DNA from 4 places in the Streptomyces sp. NPDC090106 genome. Region 1 is predicted to be linked to each of the others. Evidence: riboswitches for the same ligand, from Rfam matches in the RefSeq annotation. Region 1 holds a riboswitch; each other region holds the start of a gene.
The links. Region 1 has a riboswitch for cobalamin ahead of ACIPSE_RS30850 (CbtB-domain containing protein). Riboswitches for the same ligand answer to the same signal wherever they lie in the genome.
Positions count from the first base shown of each region.

Region 2: another riboswitch for cobalamin. It lies ahead of metE (5-methyltetrahydropteroyltriglutamate--homocysteine S-methyltransferase); the one in region 1 lies ahead of ACIPSE_RS30850 (CbtB-domain containing protein).
Region 3: another riboswitch for cobalamin. It lies ahead of ACIPSE_RS17180 (prenyltransferase/squalene oxidase repeat-containing protein); the one in region 1 lies ahead of ACIPSE_RS30850 (CbtB-domain containing protein).
Region 4: another riboswitch for cobalamin. It lies ahead of ACIPSE_RS19930 (cobalamin biosynthesis protein); the one in region 1 lies ahead of ACIPSE_RS30850 (CbtB-domain containing protein).

Region 1 is NZ_JBIVDS010000010.1:247,296-251,497, forward strand. It holds gene ACIPSE_RS30830 (carboxylesterase/lipase family protein) at 1-392, shown strand, start outside; gene ACIPSE_RS30835 (DUF6479 family protein) at 492-812, opposite strand; gene ACIPSE_RS30840 (ferredoxin) at 953-1,327, shown strand; gene ACIPSE_RS30845 (histidine phosphatase family protein) at 1,711-2,283, opposite strand; cobalamin riboswitch at 2,379-2,533, shown strand; gene ACIPSE_RS30850 (CbtB-domain containing protein) at 2,572-2,793, shown strand; gene ACIPSE_RS30855 (CbtA family protein) at 2,819-3,577, shown strand; gene ACIPSE_RS30860 (acyl-CoA dehydrogenase family protein) at 3,738-4,202, shown strand, end outside.
Region 2 is NZ_JBIVDS010000006.1:349-4,550, reverse strand. It holds gene ACIPSE_RS20300 (MFS transporter) at 1-1,331, shown strand, start outside; cobalamin riboswitch at 1,334-1,560, shown strand; gene metE (5-methyltetrahydropteroyltriglutamate--homocysteine S-methyltransferase) at 1,713-4,043, shown strand.
Region 3 is NZ_JBIVDS010000005.1:27,883-32,084, forward strand. It holds gene ACIPSE_RS17170 (CbiQ family ECF transporter T component) at 1-296, opposite strand, end outside; gene ACIPSE_RS17175 (SCO2322 family protein) at 286-927, opposite strand; gene ACIPSE_RS17180 (prenyltransferase/squalene oxidase repeat-containing protein) at 924-2,153, opposite strand; cobalamin riboswitch at 2,272-2,406, opposite strand; gene ACIPSE_RS17185 (MBL fold metallo-hydrolase) at 2,482-3,519, opposite strand; gene ACIPSE_RS17190 (aldehyde dehydrogenase) at 3,720-4,202, shown strand, end outside.
Region 4 is NZ_JBIVDS010000005.1:638,901-643,102, forward strand. It holds gene ACIPSE_RS19925 (cobyric acid synthase) at 1-800, opposite strand, end outside; gene ACIPSE_RS19930 (cobalamin biosynthesis protein) at 797-1,738, opposite strand; cobalamin riboswitch at 1,838-1,980, opposite strand; gene ACIPSE_RS19935 (hypothetical protein) at 2,161-2,382, opposite strand; gene ACIPSE_RS19940 (anion permease) at 2,413-3,639, opposite strand; gene ACIPSE_RS19945 (lysozyme) at 3,793-4,202, opposite strand, start outside.

The DNA of each region.
Region 1 (4,202 bases):
TGCCCACCCTGCACCTGGCCGACGCGCACGCCGCCGCCGGCGGCCGGACCCACCTCTACGAACTCACCTGGTCCGCCCCCGTGGACGGCGGTGTGCTCGGCGCCTGCCACGGCCTAGACATCCCGTTGACGTTCGGCCGCTTCGAGACCCTCGGCGCCCTCCTCATCGGCCCCGAGCCGGGCCCGGACGCCGAGGCCCTCTCGGCCCGCTTCCGCACGGCCTGGACCTCCTTCGCCGCCACCGGCGACCCGGGCTGGCCCCTCTACGACACCGAGCGCCGCGCGACCCGGCTCCTCGACACGGAACCGACGGTGACCGCCTACCCGGAGGAGGCGTCCCGCCGCCTGTGGGAGAGCCACACCTTCGGCCCGCTGCCGCTGCTGGAGGGGTGAGCGGCGAGGGTCGGCCGTGCCCGCACCGGAGCAGCGGGGCTCAGTCGCGTCCGCACCGGAGCGGCGGGGTCCTGTCGCGCCCTCGCCGGAGCGGCGGGTTCAGTCGCGCCCCCGCCGGTCCGGGTCCGGTCCCGTGCGGGTGGGGCTGTTGCCGAAGCCGGGCATCTCGTGCGGGGTCGTCCGCTCGTCGCTCCTGGGCATCTCGGCGGGCTCCCGCTCCTCCATGACCTCCCGCACCGGCCCGCCCTCCGGCAGCCGCGGCTGCTCCTCGGGACGGGGCGGCGGGAGTTCACGCCTGCGGACCCGCGCGCCCGTCCAGAACGCGCCGAGCAGCAGCGCCACGACCAGCACGCCCGCCACGACCAGCCCGACGCCCAGGGCGCCCCGGCCTGCCGCCATCTCGATCCATGTGGTGCTCATGGTGCGCCGGGTACCCCTCGCGGCCCGGCCGAACCGGCCCGCGGGACAGCCGGTCCGCGGGAACCTGGTCCGCGAGAACCCGGCCCGCAGGAACCCCGGCCCCGGGGTTTGGCGCGCACCGCGACGGCTACCCGCCCGGGGTGACTACGACGACATCCCAACAGGAGCTCTTCCGGTTCCTGGAGGACCGCTTCGCGTGCGCACAGGCGTGCACCGAGTGTGCGCGGGCGTGCGCGCTGCGGGCGAGCCTCATCGATCCGGAGGGGACGGAACAGCAGGAACTCGTGCGGCGCAAGGGCATCATGTGCGCCGAGGTCTGCGACGCGACCTGCCGTGTCCTGTCCGAGGAGAACCACCTGGACGAACACGCGATCCGCGTCCAACTGGAATGGTGCCGGGCCGTGGCCCTGGAGTGCGCCCAGCTCCTCGACGACCACTCGGGCGCGGTGGAGACCGCGAAGGCCTGCCGCGAGTGCGCGCAGGCGTGCACGGACTTCATGGCGGCGCTGGTCTGAGGGCCGCGGCGGACGCGACCCACCTCAAGGCCCGCTGACCGGGCGGTACTTGAGGCCAGGGCGCCCGGTACGAGACACCCTGGCCGTAGGTGCCCGACCGCCCGGCTCGGCCCGACCGCACCTGGCCGCTTGGGGTGCTTGGCCTGCAGCCTGGCGACGGGCTTGGGGCTCGGGTGCCAAGCGGGGCCCTGGGCCGAGCCGCACCGTTCATGGAGCCGGACGCCCGCGGCCCGGCCCGAGGCATCCGGCTGCCCGGCCCGAGGCATCCGGCTGCCCGGCCGGCGGCCCCTCCTGCAAGGTGTCCGGCCCTTGGCGCCCGCCTCAAGTGCCATGGCGTGCCGCGCCCGCTCGAGGGCCGGGCCCCTGGTCCTCGCCCCGTCCCCTCACACCCCCCGCAGCGGACTCCCCACCCGGACGTTCCACCGGCCCGCCCTCCCGCTCAGTTCCACCGCCGTCAGCGGGGTGACGTCGGTGCGCCAGAAGGCGGACTCCGGGGCGCCCAGGGCGCGGACGACCGCCGCGCGGACGATCTCCGGTTCGGCCACCGCGACGGTGCGGCCGGAGAGAGGGGCGAGGGCGATGAGCCAGGTCCCGACCCGGTCGCACAGGGCCCGTACCGATTCGCCGCCGTGGGGCGCCGCCTCCGGGTCGCCGAGCCAGCGGGCCAGTTCGGCAGGCTCCGACGCGCTGACGTCCGCGAGGGAGGCCCCGCGCCAGCGGCCCGCGTCCAGGGCGGCCAGCTCCGGCGCCTCCAGGGCGTCGAGGCCGAGCGCGGCGGCGGTCTCGCGGCAGCGGACCGTGGGGGAGACCAGCACCCGTTCCGCGGCGGGAAGCGTGCCCGCGGCGGAGCGCGCGAGCCGCGCTCCGGACGGGTCGAGGCCGCAGCCGTCGTCGAACCTGGCCTCGCGCAGGGCCGCCGTGATCGCGGGTGAGATCAACATCACTTGGCTGGTCATGAGTCCGTTCTCGCGGTCGATTTCCGGTCCACGCACGCTCGTTGACGGCCTGGACGGCCTCCCGTGAGCACCCGGCCGCCTCCCGTGCGCTCTTGGCCGTATCCCTCCCACGCGGTACCTTCTCGTCGATATCGACGACGGTTCGGTGGAAGCCGGTGGGATTCCGGCACGGTCGCGCCACTGTATGCCGGGCACGCCCTCACGGGTGCGGGCCGGGTGAGTCAGACCCGCCCCGTCGTCCTGTGCACCACCGACACGGGACGCGAGTTCCCCCAGGAGGCACCTGCCATGGCGCAGTCTGTCGCTCAGCCGACCACCAGCACCGCCGCCGTACCCGCCAAACTGCCGATCGGCGCCATCGCCCCCTGGGCGGTCTTCTTCGGCGTCCTGATGCTGGTCCTGCTCTACTTCGTCGGCGCCGAGCAGGGCGCCACCTCCCTCGTCTCCGGCGAGGGCGTTCACGAGTGGGTGCACGACGCCCGCCATCTGCTCGGCTTCCCCTGCCACTGACAGCGACGAGGAAGCACACCTGAGCATGAATTCCGCAACTGTCAGAAACCTCCTGGTACGTGGCATGCTCGCGGGTCTCGCCGCGGGCCTGGCCGCTCTCGTCGTCGCCTACTTCCTGGGCGAACCACGGGTCGACGAGGCGATCGCCTTCGAGGAGTCCCACGCCCACGAGCACGGCGGCGAGGAACTCGTCAGCCGCGCCCTCCAGTCCACGGCCGGGCTGTCCACGGGCGTTCTCGTCTACGGGATCGCCTTCGGCGGCATCGCCGCGCTCGCCTACTGTTTCGCGCTCGGCCGGATCGGCCGGTTCGGACCGCGGGCGAGCGCGCTGCTGCTCGCCGCGGCCGGCCTCGGTTCGGTCTACGTCGTGCCGTTCCTGAAGTACCCGGCCAACCCGCCGGCCGTCGGTGACCCGGACACGCTCAACCAGCGGACCGCGCTGTTCTTCCTGATGATCGTCCTCAGCGTGCTGCTGACGGTGGGCGCGGTCATCCTGGGCAAGCGTCTCGCGCCCCGTCTGGGCAACTGGAACGCGACCGTCGCGGCGGGCGCGGCCTTCGTCCTCGTCGTCGGGCTCGCGTACGCGTTCCTGCCGTCGTTCAGCGAGGTGCCGGAGCACTTCCCGGCGGCGCTGCTGTGGCAGTACCGACTCGCCGCGCTGGCCGTCCAGTTCACCTTGTGGACCTCCTTCGGTCTGGTCTTCGGACTGCTGGCCGAACGCCAACTGGCCCCGAAACCGGCACGGGAGGCGGCTGCCGCACAGGCGACCCCGGTCGCCCACTGAAGCAGCGCCACAGGAAAGGCCCCCGCCGGGCGGGGGCCTTTCGCGCGCCCCGGGGTCGTGCGCGCGTGCCTTTCGTACGCCTCGCCATTCCCAATTTCTGGAACGCGTTCTACCGTGTGCGCCGACAGGACGGACCGGTACCGGGGAGCCTGGAGGCGCCGTGCATCTCGAATACACGCCCGAGCAGCAGCGGCTGCGCACCGAACTGCGCGCCTACTTCGCCGAGTTGGCTCCCGACGAGGCACGGGCCCGGCACGGCGAACGGCGTGAGCAGAAGCGCTTCTACCGCGACAGCGTCCGCCGCCTCGGCGCCGACCGCTGGCTGGGCGTGGGCTGGCCCGAGGAGTACGGCGGACGCGGGCTGACCGCGATGGAACAGTTCATCTTCTTCGACGAGGCCGCCCAGGCGGGCGTCCCGCTGCCCCTGATGGCGCTGAACACCGTCGGCCCGACGATCATGCAGTACGGCACCGACGAGCAGAAGGCGTACTTCCTGCCGAAGATCCTCTCCGGCGAGATCGACTTCGCGATCGGCTACAGCGAGCCCGACGCGGGCACCGACCTCGCCGCCCTGAAGACCCGGGCCGTGCGCGAGGGCGACGAGTACGTCGTCAACGGGCAGAAG
Region 2 (4,202 bases), on a different contig from region 1:
CGTTCTACCTGATCGGCGTCGCGGGCTTCACCCTCTCCTCCGTGGCGATCGGACTGTCCGGTTCGATCACCGGTGTCATCGCCTTCCGCGCCCTCCAGGGCTTCTTCGGCGCCCTGCTGATGCCGAACACCCTCGGCATGCTCCGGGCGGTGTTCCCGCCGCGGAAGTTCGGCATGGCGGTCGGCATCTGGGCGATGGTCTCCTCGGTCTCCACCGCGCTCGGCCCGATCGTCGGCGGACTGCTCGTGCAGCACGTGAACTGGGAGTCGGTCTTCTACATCAACGCCCCGATCGGTGTCGCCGCTCTCGTGTTCAGCGCGCTCGTGCTGCCGCAGAGCAAGAACGCCGCCGCCGCGGACGAGAAGTTCGACATCGCCGGGGTGGTCCTGCTCGCGCTCGGTCTGCTCGCGCTCGTCTTCGGCGTCGTCAAGGGCGAGACCTGGGGCTGGACCTCGGGCGGCACGCTCGGCTCGATCGGGGCGGGCCTGGCCCTGGTGCTGGTCTTCGGCTGGTACGAGACCCGGGTGGCGTCCCCGCTCCTGCCGATGCGGCTGTTCCGCAACCCGGCGCTCACCATCGGCACCGTCATCACCGCGCTGAACTTCTTCGTCCTGCTCGGCGTGATCTTCTTCGTCATGCTCTACCTCCAGAACGTGCGCGGCTTCAGCCCCGTGGAGGCCGGGGTGCGGACCCTGCCGCTGAGCCTCGCCTCGGTCGTCGCCTCCCCGCTGGGCGCGGCGCTCACCGACCGGTTCGGGCCCCGGCTGACGATGCCGCTCGGCATGGTGCTCCAGGGCGCCGCCTGCTTCACGATGCTGAGCTGGAGCGCCGACTCGTCGTACGCCACGATGTGGCCGCCGTTCATCGCGCTCGGGCTCGGTGTCGGCATGGTGATGTCGTCGTCCTCGGACGCGATCGTCGGCAACGCCCCGGTGAAGGACGGCGGTGTGGCGGGCGGCCTCCAGGCGACGGCCCTCCAGATCGGCGGCGCGCTCGGCACCTCGGTGCTGGTCTCCCTGATCAGCGGTCGCGTCGGGTCCACCCTGAGCGGCGAACTCACCTCCGCCGGGGTCCCGTCGGCCGCCGCCGAGGGGCTCGCCGAGGCGAAGGACGCCGTGGCGATGGGCGTGGCGCCGGTGTCGGACGAGATGCCCGAGCAGCTCAGGTCCGCGGTCGTCGAGGGCAGTCACCAGGCGTTCATGAACGGCGTCCACACGTCCGTCCTGGTCGCGGGTGTGCTGTGCGTGCTGGGCGCGTTGACGGCGGTCGTCGGCGTACGCCGCACCACGGCTCCCGGGGAGAAGGTGGCTGCGGTGGCGGTCGCGCACTGACTAAGGTGGCCCGTGCAGCTGGTTCGCCCCGTCCGCCAGGCGGGGCGTCGTAAGAGGGAACCCGGTGAGATTCCGGGACTGCCCCGCAGCGGTGAGTGGGAACGAGCGCCGTCATACGCACTGGGTCCGGACAACGGGCCTGGGAAGCGACGGCCAGTAGGTGTCCTCGGTGAGATGCGCGAGGACGTGCCCGCGAGTCCGAAGACCTGCCGGCTGCCCGGGCGCGAAGCACTCGCGCGCGGTGTCCCGGTGACCTCGTGGGCGGGTCGGCGTGCGGAACCCGGTGGCTTCGGCCGCCGGGCACTCACCCCTTCGCGTCCTCGTCCCGTCGCCGGGATCTCAGGGAATCGTCTCGCGAAGGAGATCTCCGTGACCAGCAGCATGACCGGCACCGCGACGAGCGGGCGGACGACCGTACGGGCCACCGTGTACGGCCACCCCCGGCAGGGCCCCGGCCGGGAGCTGAAGCGGGCCGTCGAAGGCTATTGGAAGGGCCGCGTCGGCGCCGCCGAACTCCGTGCGACCGCGGCCGAGTTGCGCGCCGCGAACTGGCGGCGGCTCACCGGGGCGGGCATCGACGAGGTGCCGACCGGCGACTTCTCGCTCTACGACCACGTCCTGGACACCACCGTCATGGTCGGTGCGGTCCCGGAGCGGCACCGGGCGGCCGTCGAAGCCGACGCGCTGGACGGGTACTTCGCCATGGCGCGCGGCACGCAGGACGTCGCTCCGCTGGAGATGACGAAGTGGTTCGACACCAACTACCACTATCTGGTGCCCGAGTTGGGCCCGGACACCGTCTTCGCCGCCGAACCGGCGCAGCAGGTTGCGGAGTTGCGGGAGGCCCTCGCCCTCGGTCTCACCGCCCGGCCGGTCCTGGTGGGGCCGGTGACCTATCTGCTGCTCGCCAAGCCCGCGCCCGGCGCCCCCGCGGACTTCGAGCCGCTGACCCTGCTGGACCGGCTGCTGCCGGTGTACGCCGAGGTCCTCGCCGACCTGCGCGCGGCGGGCGCCGAGTGGGTGCAGCTCGACGAGCCCGCCCTGGTGCAGGACCGCACCCCGGCGGAGCTGAACGCGGCGGCCCGCGCCTACCGGGACCTGGGCGGCATCCCGGCGGGCGACCGGCCCAAGCTGCTGGTCGCCTCCTACTTCGACCGGCTCGGCGAGGCCCTGCCGGTGCTGGCCCAGGCACCCGTGGAGGGACTCGCCCTGGACCTGACGGGGTCCGGCGCCGCCAACCTGGACGACCTGGCGGCGGTCGGCGGACTGCCCGGCAAGCGGCTGGTGGCCGGGGTCGTCGACGGCCGCAACGTCTGGGTGAACGACCTGGCGAAGTCCCTCTCCGTGCTCGGCACCCTGCTGGGGCTCGCCGACCGGGTGGACGTGGCCGCGTCCTGCTCGCTGCTGCACGTTCCCCTGGACACGGCGGCCGAGAAGGACATCGACCCGCAGATCCTGCGCTGGCTCGCCTTCGCCCGGCAGAAGACCGCCGAGATCGTCACCCTCGCCCGGGGCCTGAGCCGCGGGACCGCCGCCATCACCGCCGAACTGGCCGCGAACCGCGCCGTGCTGGCCTCCCGCGCCGCCTCCCCGCTCACCCACGACCCGGCGGTCAGGTCCCGTGCCTCCGCCGTGACCGGGGACGACACCCGCCGCGCGCAGCCGTACGCCGAGCGGGCCGCCGCCCAGCGGGAGCGGCTCGGGCTGCCGCCGCTGCCCGTCACGACCATCGGCTCGTTCCCGCAGACCGCCGAACTGCGCACCGCCCGAGCCGACTTGAGGGCGGGCCGGATCGACACCGCCGCCTACGAGGAGCGCATCAGGGCGGAGATCGGCGAGGTGATCGCCTTCCAGGAGAAGGCCGGCGTGGACGTCCTCGTGCACGGCGAACCCGAACGCAACGACATGGTCCAGTACTTCGCCGAGCAGCTGACCGGCTACCTCGCCACCCGCCACGGCTGGGTCCAGTCCTACGGCACCCGGTACGTCCGCCCGCCGGTCCTCGCCGGTGACATCTCCCGCCCCGGACCGATGACGGTGCGCTGGACGTCGTACGCCCGGTCGCTGACCTCACGGCCGGTCAAGGGCATGCTGACCGGGCCGGTCACCATGCTCGCCTGGTCCTTCGTCCGGGACGACCAGCCGCTCGCCGAGACGGCCCGGCAGGTCGCGCTCGCGCTGCGGGACGAGGTCGCCGACCTGGAGGCGGCGGGGACCTCCGTGATCCAGGTCGACGAGCCCGCGCTGCGGGAGACGCTGCCGCCGCGCGCCGCCGACCACGCCGCCTACCTCGCGTGGGCGACGGAGGCGTTCCGGCTGACGACCGCCGGGGTGCGGCCGGACACCCAGATCCACACCCACATGTGCTACGCCGAGTTCGGTGACGTCGTCGGGGCCATCGACGACCTCGACGCCGACGTGATCAGCCTGGAGGCCGCCCGCTCCCATATGCAGGTGGCCCGGGAGCTGGCCGCGCACGGCTATCCGCGGGAGGCGGGACCCGGCGTGTACGACATCCACTCGCCGCGCGTGCCGAGCGCCGGGGAGGCGGCGGAGCTGCTGCGGACCGGGCTGGCGGCGATCCCCGCCGAGCGGCTGTGGGTCAACCCCGACTGCGGGCTGAAGACCCGGGGCTGGCCGGAGACCCGGGCCTCGCTGGAGAACCTGGTCGCCGCCGCGCGCACGGTGAGGGGTGAACTCACGGCCCGTTGACACGGCGGGAGCCGCCGGGACACCCTCCCCGCCGGGGCCCTCGACGCCTCGGCGGGGTGCCGGCGGGCCCTCGCCGGGGCTCCTCGCGGGGCCCCGGCGGGGGCAGCGACCCACGTCACACACGACGCGAGAACAAGCTCACAACCGCTGCCTCTAATG
Region 3 (4,202 bases), on a different contig from region 1:
ACTTCGGGCAGCGTGACGATCACATGCGTGCCCGGCAGCGGTGAGCCGAGGGTGACGGCGAAGACGAGACGGATGAGCAGGACGGCGAGGGCCAGCTTCACGAACGCGCCGTAGGAGCGGGCCCAGGGGGCGTCGGGGCGGCGGGCCGCGACCACGTACCCGGAGGTCGCCATGAGGAGGGCGAGCAGCAGCGGGTTGGTGGTGCGGGTCGCCGCGACGCCGAGGGACAGGGCCCAGAGCCACCAGGCCCCGGGGTGCGGGGAGTCGGGCGCGGGCCGCCGCGGCTCAGCGGGCATGTCTGCGACGCCTCGCCTGCCACACCGCCGCCCCGCCCAGCACCGCCACCGCCGCGACGCCCGCGAACAGGCCCACGGACGGGCCGGGTTCCTCCGACGCGGCCTTCTTCCGGTCGGTCCTGTCGCCGTCCTGGTGCGCCACCTGCTCGCCGCAGCCCGACTCCGGGTACCCGGAGATCGCGCACAGCAGGGCGTTGGTGTCGTAGCGCAGGGGCTTCGCGACCGAGGCGAGGGCCTCCGCGGTCGTCGCGTCCTCGGCCACCGACGCGCACGCGGTGCGGAGCGCGGGCGGGGTCTCGCCCGCCGGGGCGTCCGCCGCCGTACCGAAGTCGAGGACGAGCGCGACGCGCTTGCGGCCGTCCCGCGCGGGGGTGTCCGCGCAGAGGTCCGCGAAGTCCGCCGTGCGCGGTGTCGTCGCCTCGGAGGAGTCCTCGCTGACCGCGAACCGGAAGCCCTGGACGTCGCCGTCGGACGGCACGGCGGTCGCCGGGCCCTGGGTCGCGTACGTCCAGGCGGTGCCGGCGCGGTCCCAGAACGACCAGTAGCGGTAGCCGGTGGCCTGGGCCGCCTGGGCGGCGCCGGTCACGAGGACGAGCGCGGCCAGGACGGGTGCGAGGACCCGGCGGATCACGGCTGCCGCTTCCTGGTGCGCCCGCTGAGGAGGAAGCCGATGCCGATGCCGCCGACGAGTCCGACGCCGACGATCCACCAGACGCCGACGCCCCCGCCGTCCTCGTCCTCCTTCTTGTCCTTCTCCTTGTCCCCGGCGGCGCCGGTCCCCTTCGCGGCGGGCACGCTCGCCGGCTTCGGGCCGGTCGCGTCGAGCAGCGCGATCAGGTCCTCGCCGCCGAAGGCGCGCGGGTCCAGGCCGGCGGCGCGGGCGGCGAAGACGAGCTGGGCGTAGGCGGCGGGGCCGCTCTGCCCGGCCCATTCGAGGGAGTTGGCCGCGAGCCAGCGGGCGGAGGCGGCGGCCTCGCTCGTGAAGCCGGCGGCGGACAGGGCGACGACCGCGTCGGCGGTGTTGCCGAAGTCCGGCTGGTCCTCGGAGCCGGGCAGCGCCGACATGAGGTGGGCGTCCTCGCCCATCGCGCCGACGAGGTACGCGGCGCCGTTGCGGGCGGCCCGCGTGAGGTCGCCGGGCTTCGCGCAGGACGTGGAGGCCTGGTCGGCGCCGGGCACCACGGCCCCCGGCTGTCCGCCGAAGGCGCTCAGCACGGCCGCGGCCGTGGCGTCCGCGTTGGCGGTGAGCTCGCCCTTCTTGCCGGGCTGGTAGGCGAAGGCGCCCGCGCCGTCGCCCGTGCAGGGCAGGGCGAGCTCCAGCAGGGCGTCCGAGGGGGTGTGCCCGTCCTTCTCGACCTCCGTGACCGACCGTCCGGCGGAGCGGAACGCGCCGATGACGACGGACGTGGAGTTCGCGTCGCTGGCCCCGCCCTCGGTGTAGCCCCAGCCGCCGTCGGTGTTCTGGACCGACCGCAGCCAGGCGAGGGCCTTGGACACCGCCTTGTCGTTCCCGGCGAGGGCCTGCGCCGCGACGGCCGTGCTGTTGGTGTCGACCATGACCTTCGCGTCGCACGCCTGGGCGGGGTCGGCGCGGAACGCGGGGAAGGCGCCGTTCGCGCACTGCTGGCCGACGAGCCAGTCCACCGCCGTCGCGGCCGGCTCGACACCCTGCTCCCGCTGCGCGAGCAGGGTCAGCGACTGCCGCCACACGCCGTCGTACGTCGGGTCCGCCGAGCCGTACAGGCCGTCCGGGACGGCTGTGGAGGGCGAGGGGGAGGGGGACGCGGCCACGGCCGGGGCGGCCGTGGCGAGCACGGCGGTGGCGGCCAGGGCCGCGGCGCTGCGGCGGACGTTCATGATCGGCGGATGCCTCTCCCTGCGGGGGAGCCGGGCAGCACGGGACGACCCCGGGCGGCTCGGCCCCGTAGACCTCGACGGTGCCGTGCGCCGGCCGGTTGCCGACGCGCGTGAGCCGGTCATGAGCACCGCACGGGGCGATCCGGCTCGCCGCCCCTGGTTCGCGGGCGGCTCACGGTTGCGGGTCAGCGCCGGAATTGCACCGGCTTTCCCCCGTACGGGTGTGATGACGACCCGGTCACTGTACCGGGCCGTGCCGACGCGCCTGGGAGCCCCCTGTGAGCGGGCCCCGGAGGCACGGCTTCGGGTAGGTGCGCGCCCGGTGCCCTCACACCGCCACGTACGTCACCGGGTCGCTCCCCGCGACCGCCTCCGCGCGGCCCAGTTTGACCAGGCGGCGGACGTGGGCCTCCGCCTCCGAGACGGCGATGGTGCGTGAGGCGTAGGGGATGTCGGACCAGGGGCGGTTCCACTCCATGCGCTCGGCCAGCTGCCAGGGGGTGAGGGGCCGGGCCAGGAGGGTGTGCAGGCCGGTGAGGCGTTCCTCGTGGTGGGCGAGCAACTCCCGTACGCGGGACGGGGCGTCGGGGAAGGCGTGCTGGTGGGCGGGGAGCACCTCGGCGGGGGCGAGGCGGCCGACGCGTTCCAGGGAGTCGAGGTAGTCGCCGAGGGGGTCGGTGACGGTGGCGTCGTCGGGGTCCTCGTAGAGGCCGATGTGCGGGGTGATCTCGGGCAGCAGGTGGTCGCCGGAGAACAGGCGCCCGTTGCCGGGGAGCCGTTCCGGGTGGTCCTCCTCCAGGTGCAGGCAGACATGGCCCGGCGTGTGGCCCGGGGTCCAGATCGCGCGCAGCCGCCGGCCGGGCAGCGGCAGCGTCTCGCCGGGGACGATCTCGCGGTCGGGCAGGGCGGGGGAGAAGCCGGGGAGGCGGCGCGGGCGGGGCGAGCGCAGGGGCGCGATGTGCTCCTCCGGGGCGCCGGCGGCCGTCAGCTTCGCGGTCATGTAGGTGTACCAGCGCTCGGACCGGGTCTCGCGGGTGCGGCGGACGATGGCGGCGTCGGCCTCGTGCATCGCGATCCAGGCGCCGGAGGCGTCCCGCACCTTGCCGGACAGGCCGTGGTGGTCGGGGTGGTGGTGGGTGATCACCACGCCGTGGATCTCGCCGGGCGCGGTGCCGCACGCGGCGAGACCGGCCGCGAGGGTGTCCCAGGACGCGGGGTCGTCCCAGCCCGTGTCGATCAGCACCGGACCCCGGTCGGTGTCGACGACGTAGACGAGTGTGTGGCCGAGCGGGTTGTCCGGGATGGGGACCCTGAGGGACCGGACACCCCCACCGTGGTCGCCGACCGTGGGCCTGGGCTGTGACATGGGTTCCCCCGTCTCCGCGTTCCCGTCACTATAACTAGAACGGGTTCCTGTGGGAGCCCCAGTCACCTACTCGGACCGGCTCCGGCGGCACGGTGAACCGGTGTGAGGTCTGTGGACTCATCCGAGTGGAACTGGTATCAGTTCCGGTATCTCAGAATCTGATGAACCGTCAGAGTCAGCTCCCGGGGAGGCGGTCGGCGATGACCGAGCTCGTGGAACACGGACAGCTTTTCATCGGCGGGGAGTTGACCGACCCCCTCGGCCCGGACGTCATCGAGGTGATCTCCCCGCACACCGAGGAGGTCATCGGGCGGGTGCCGCACGCCGCGCCCGGGGACGTGGACCGCGCGGTGGCCGCCGCGCGGCGGGCGTTCGACGAAGGGCCCTGGCCCCGGCTGTCGTTGGACGAGCGGATCGAGGTCGTCACCCGCATCAAGGACGGCATCCTCGTCCGGCACGAGGAGATCGCCCGCGTCATCTCCTCCGAGAACGGCTCCCCGTACTCCTGGAGCGTCCTGGCGCAGGCGCTCGGCGCGATGATGGTGTGGGACGCGGCGATCACGGTCGCGCGCGACTTCACCTACGAGGAGCAGCGCGACGGCGTCCTCGGCAAGATCCTCGTGCGCCGCGAGCCGGTCGGGGTCGTGGCGGCCGTCGTCCCGTGGAACGTCCCGCAGTTCGTC
Region 4 (4,202 bases), on a different contig from region 1:
ATCCGCAGCACGTCCTCGCCGTGGGGCGGGGCGACGTTCGACTCGCGCACGGTGCCGCGCAGCGAGATGCGCAGCCCGTCCTCCTCGTCGATGCCGAGCCCGTGCCGGAACGGCAGCACCCCGTAGGTGTGCCGTCCGGTGAGTCCGTGGAGCATGTCGAGGCCGGGTTCGAGGAGCCCGACGTCGCCCCGGAACTTGTTGACGAGGAACCCGGCGACGAGCCGCTGGTCCTCCGGCGACAGCAGGGCGACGGTTCCGAAGAAGGAGGCGAAGACCCCGCCCCGGTCGATGTCCCCGACAACGAGGACGGGCAGCCCGGCGTTGCGGGCGATGCCCATGTTGACGATGTCGGTGCGCCGCAGGTTGATCTCGGCGGGGGACCCGGCGCCCTCGCAGATCACCGCGTCGTACGTGCCCCGCAGTTCGGCCAGGCAGTCCAGGACCGTCCCCAGCAACCGCTGCTGCCGTCCGCCGTGGTAGCCGCGCGCGCTCATCTCCCCGACGGGCTTGCCCATCAGCACGACCTGGCTGCTCTGGTCGCCGCCGGGCTTGAGCAGCACGGGGTTCATCAGCGCGGACGGTTCGATCCGGCAGGCCTGGGCCTGCATGGCCTGCGCCCGCCCGATCTCGGCGCCCTCGCGCGTCACGAACGAGTTGAGGGACATGTTCTGCGCCTTGAACGGGGCGACCTTCACCCCCTGCCGCACCAGCCACCGGCAGATCCCGGCGGTGACGACGCTCTTCCCGGCGTCGGAGGTGGTCCCCGCGACGAGCAGCCCCCCGCCCAAGCTCCCGCTCATCCCTTGCGCCCCTTCAGCAGAGCCCGCCCGGCGACGCTCACCCCGAGCGCCAGCAGCCCGACGCGCCGCGACAGCCGTACGGCGCGTTCGATGTCGTACGAGGCGACGGCCCGCCCCTCGCCGTTGAGTACGGGCCGGTGCTCGACGCGCCCCGCGTAGGAGAGCGTCCCGCCGAGCCGTACGCCGAGGGCGCCCGCGAACGAGGCCTCCACGGGGCCGGCGTTGGGGCTCGGGTGCTTGGCGGCGTCCTGGCGCCAGGCGCGGACGGCGCCCCGGCGGTCGTCCCCGCCGAGCGCGGCCAGCACGGCGGTCAGCCGCGCCCCCGGCCAGCCGGCCACGTCGTCCAGGCGCGCGGACGCCCAGCCGTACCGCAGGTACCGTTCGGAGCGGTGGCCGACCATCGCGTCGAGGGTGTTGACGGCCCGGAACCCGAGCAGCCCCGGCACCCCGCCGACGGCTCCCCACACGAGCGCGCCGACGACGGCGTCGGAGGTGTTCTCGGCGACGGACTCGACGACGGCGCGGGCGATCCCGTCGGAGTCGAGCGCCTGCGGGTCGCGCCCGCACAGATGGGGCAGCCGGGCCCGGGCCGCGTCGACGTCCCCGGCGTCCAGCGCCCGCCCGACGACCCGGGCCTCGCGCGCGAGGGAGGTCCCCCCGACGACGGCCCAGGTGGCGGCGGCGGTCAGGGCGACGGAGGCGGCACGGGAGGGGCGCACGGCCCGCTCGGCCACGGCCCCGAGGGCGACGGCGCTCCCGGCGCACACGGCGGTGTGCAGGGCGCCCCACCCGCGGTGGTCCCGCCACAGCACCCGCTCCACGGCTCCCGCGGCCCGCCCGAACGCGGCGACCGGATGCCCCCGGCGGGGATCGCCGAGCAGCAGGTCACCGAGGAGGCCGGCGGCGGCGCCGTACGCGAAGACGCGATCGGCACGCACCGGTTCAGCCGATCGGGAGTGCGCGGGACGGTCCGGTCACAGGGTTCGGTCGGCAGGCGAACATCGCGATATGTCCTCACTCAGGGTGTCCACGCCCTGGTTCGACGAGACCGGCGGTGAGAGTTCCTGGCTCCCGGGGGTGTCTACCCCGGTGACAGTGGCGGGACCGCGCCGGATTCGCACCGGCTTCCTCTTCTGCCGCCGTACATGGCCCCGGAAGTCCACCACGCCCCCGGAACGGCCGTCAACTTGCCGTTGACCTGCGGGAGCGGAGTGTGGACAACCCCACACCGGCACCGTGACGACGGGCTCGCGGCGACCGGCTCACGGCATGTTTCCCGCCCCGGTGGGCACACAGAGGTCCGCCCTGTCCGGTCCCCGGGAAGGGGACCGGACAGGGCGGACGGGAACGCTGCCGGGTGTCAGGCCACGATCAGGTAGATGCCGTAGCCGACCGCCGCCGCGCAGGCGGCGAAGCAGGCGTAGGCGCCGGTGACCGCGAGGGCGGCGGTGCCGCCCTGTGCGACGGCCCGCTCCTGGCGGGACAGGCCCATCACGCCGAGGGTGAAGAGGGCCACCAGAGCCACGGTGACCACGAGGCTGACGCCGAAGACGGAGCCGAGTGCCGCCCAGTCGATTTCCATGATGCGCTTCCTTGGGTTGCCTGGTGGGGGTCAGGCCGTGGCCTGCGACGGGGTGGGTTCGGTGGCCGCGGGGGCCGGGATCGTGGCGGTCAGGTCGCCGGTGGGCGGCGGGGTGACCGCGGCGATCGCCGTGGTGACGACACCGGCGGGCTCGGCGTCGGCGTCGTTGACGTTGGTGTGGTCGACGACCTCGCGGCGGGAGAGCTTCCAGATCCAGGCGCTGGAGCCGATGAGGAAGGCCGCCACGATCGCGGTGCCCCAGCTGCCGAGGCCGGTGACGTACTCGGCGAGCGCGCCGACCAGGGCCGCCGCCGGGAGGGTCAGGCCCCAGGCCACGAACATCCGGGTGGCGGTGGACCAGCGGACCACGCCGCCCTTGCGGCCGAGGCCCGCGCCCATCACCGATCCGGAGACGGAGTGCGTGGTGGACAGGGAGAAGCCGAGGTGCGAGGAGGCCAGGATGACGGTCGCCGCGCTGGTCTGGGCGGCGAAGCCCTGCTGCGGCTGGAGGTCGGTCAGGCCCTTGCCCATGGTGCGGATGATGCGCCAACCGCCGAGGTAGGTGCCGAGGGCGATGGCCATGCCCGCGGAGAGGATGACCCACAGCGGCGGGTCGGAGTCGGGGGCGACGGCGCCGCCGGCGACCAGGGCGAGGGTGATGATGCCCATCGTCTTCTGGGCGTCGTTGGTGCCGTGGGCGAGGGAGACGAGACCGGCGGAGGCGATCTGGCCCGCGCGGTAGCCCTTCGCGGCGGCCTTGCCGTCGGCCTTCCTGCCGATCGAGTAGGACAGCCGCGTGGCCAGCATGGCCGCGAGACCGGCGACGATCGGGGCCACGACGGCCGGGATCAGGACCTTGGTGACGAGGACGTCGCCGTGGACCGCGCCGACGCCCGCCGAGGCGATGGTCGCGCCGATCAGGCCGCCCATGAGGGCGTGGGAGGAACTGGAGGGCAGGCCCACCAGCCAGGTGAGGAGGTTCCAGAGGATCGCGCCGACCAGGGCGGCGAAGATGACCTCGGGACGGATGCCGGTCTCGTCGACGAGACCCTTGGAGATCGTGTTGGCGACCTCCACGGAGAGGAAGGCGCCCACAAGGTTCAGCACGGCGGACATGGCCACCGCGACCTTGGGCTTGAGTGCACCGGTCGAGATGGTCGTGGCCATCGCGTTGGCGGTGTCGTGAAAACCGTTCGTGAAATCGAACGCAAGTGCGGTTACCACCACAATCGCGAGGATCAGCGAGAAGTTTTCCATTTACCCAGGCAATCGTTCGAGGTCATTGGTCGGATGAACGTAGGTAACCTGGATGAACGGAAGGTGAACTGAGGCGGGCCGCATGGTGTCCGAACGGACTGGTTCCGGTCTGATCGTTTCCCGCCGGAACCACGCGGTCCGTTCGTCGCACGGCTAGGCGCCCCGGGCGAACCTCTTGAGCTGTGCCATGGAGCCGTTGAAGAGATTCTGGTCACCCGGCAGAGAGCCGCTGTTGTCGTACTGCCAGAGCGTCCAGAACGACCACCCGGCGGGCAGCGACCCGGCGTCCGCCGCGTCGTAACGGGCGATCCACAGGGCGTGATCCGACGCGAAGGCGCGGCTGCCGCCGGTGCACCTGTTCCACCAGTGGGCCGTCGTGTAGATCACCGGACGGCGCCCGGTGAGCCGCTTGGTCTCGTCGCTGAAGGACTTGATCCACCGCACCAGCGCGGAGCTCTTCATGTCGTAGCACTTGTGCTTGGCGTCGTACGGGTTGTACTCGATGTCGAGCGCCGGCGGCAGGGTCCAGCCGTCCGCCGTCCACCCGCCCCCGTTGCGTACGA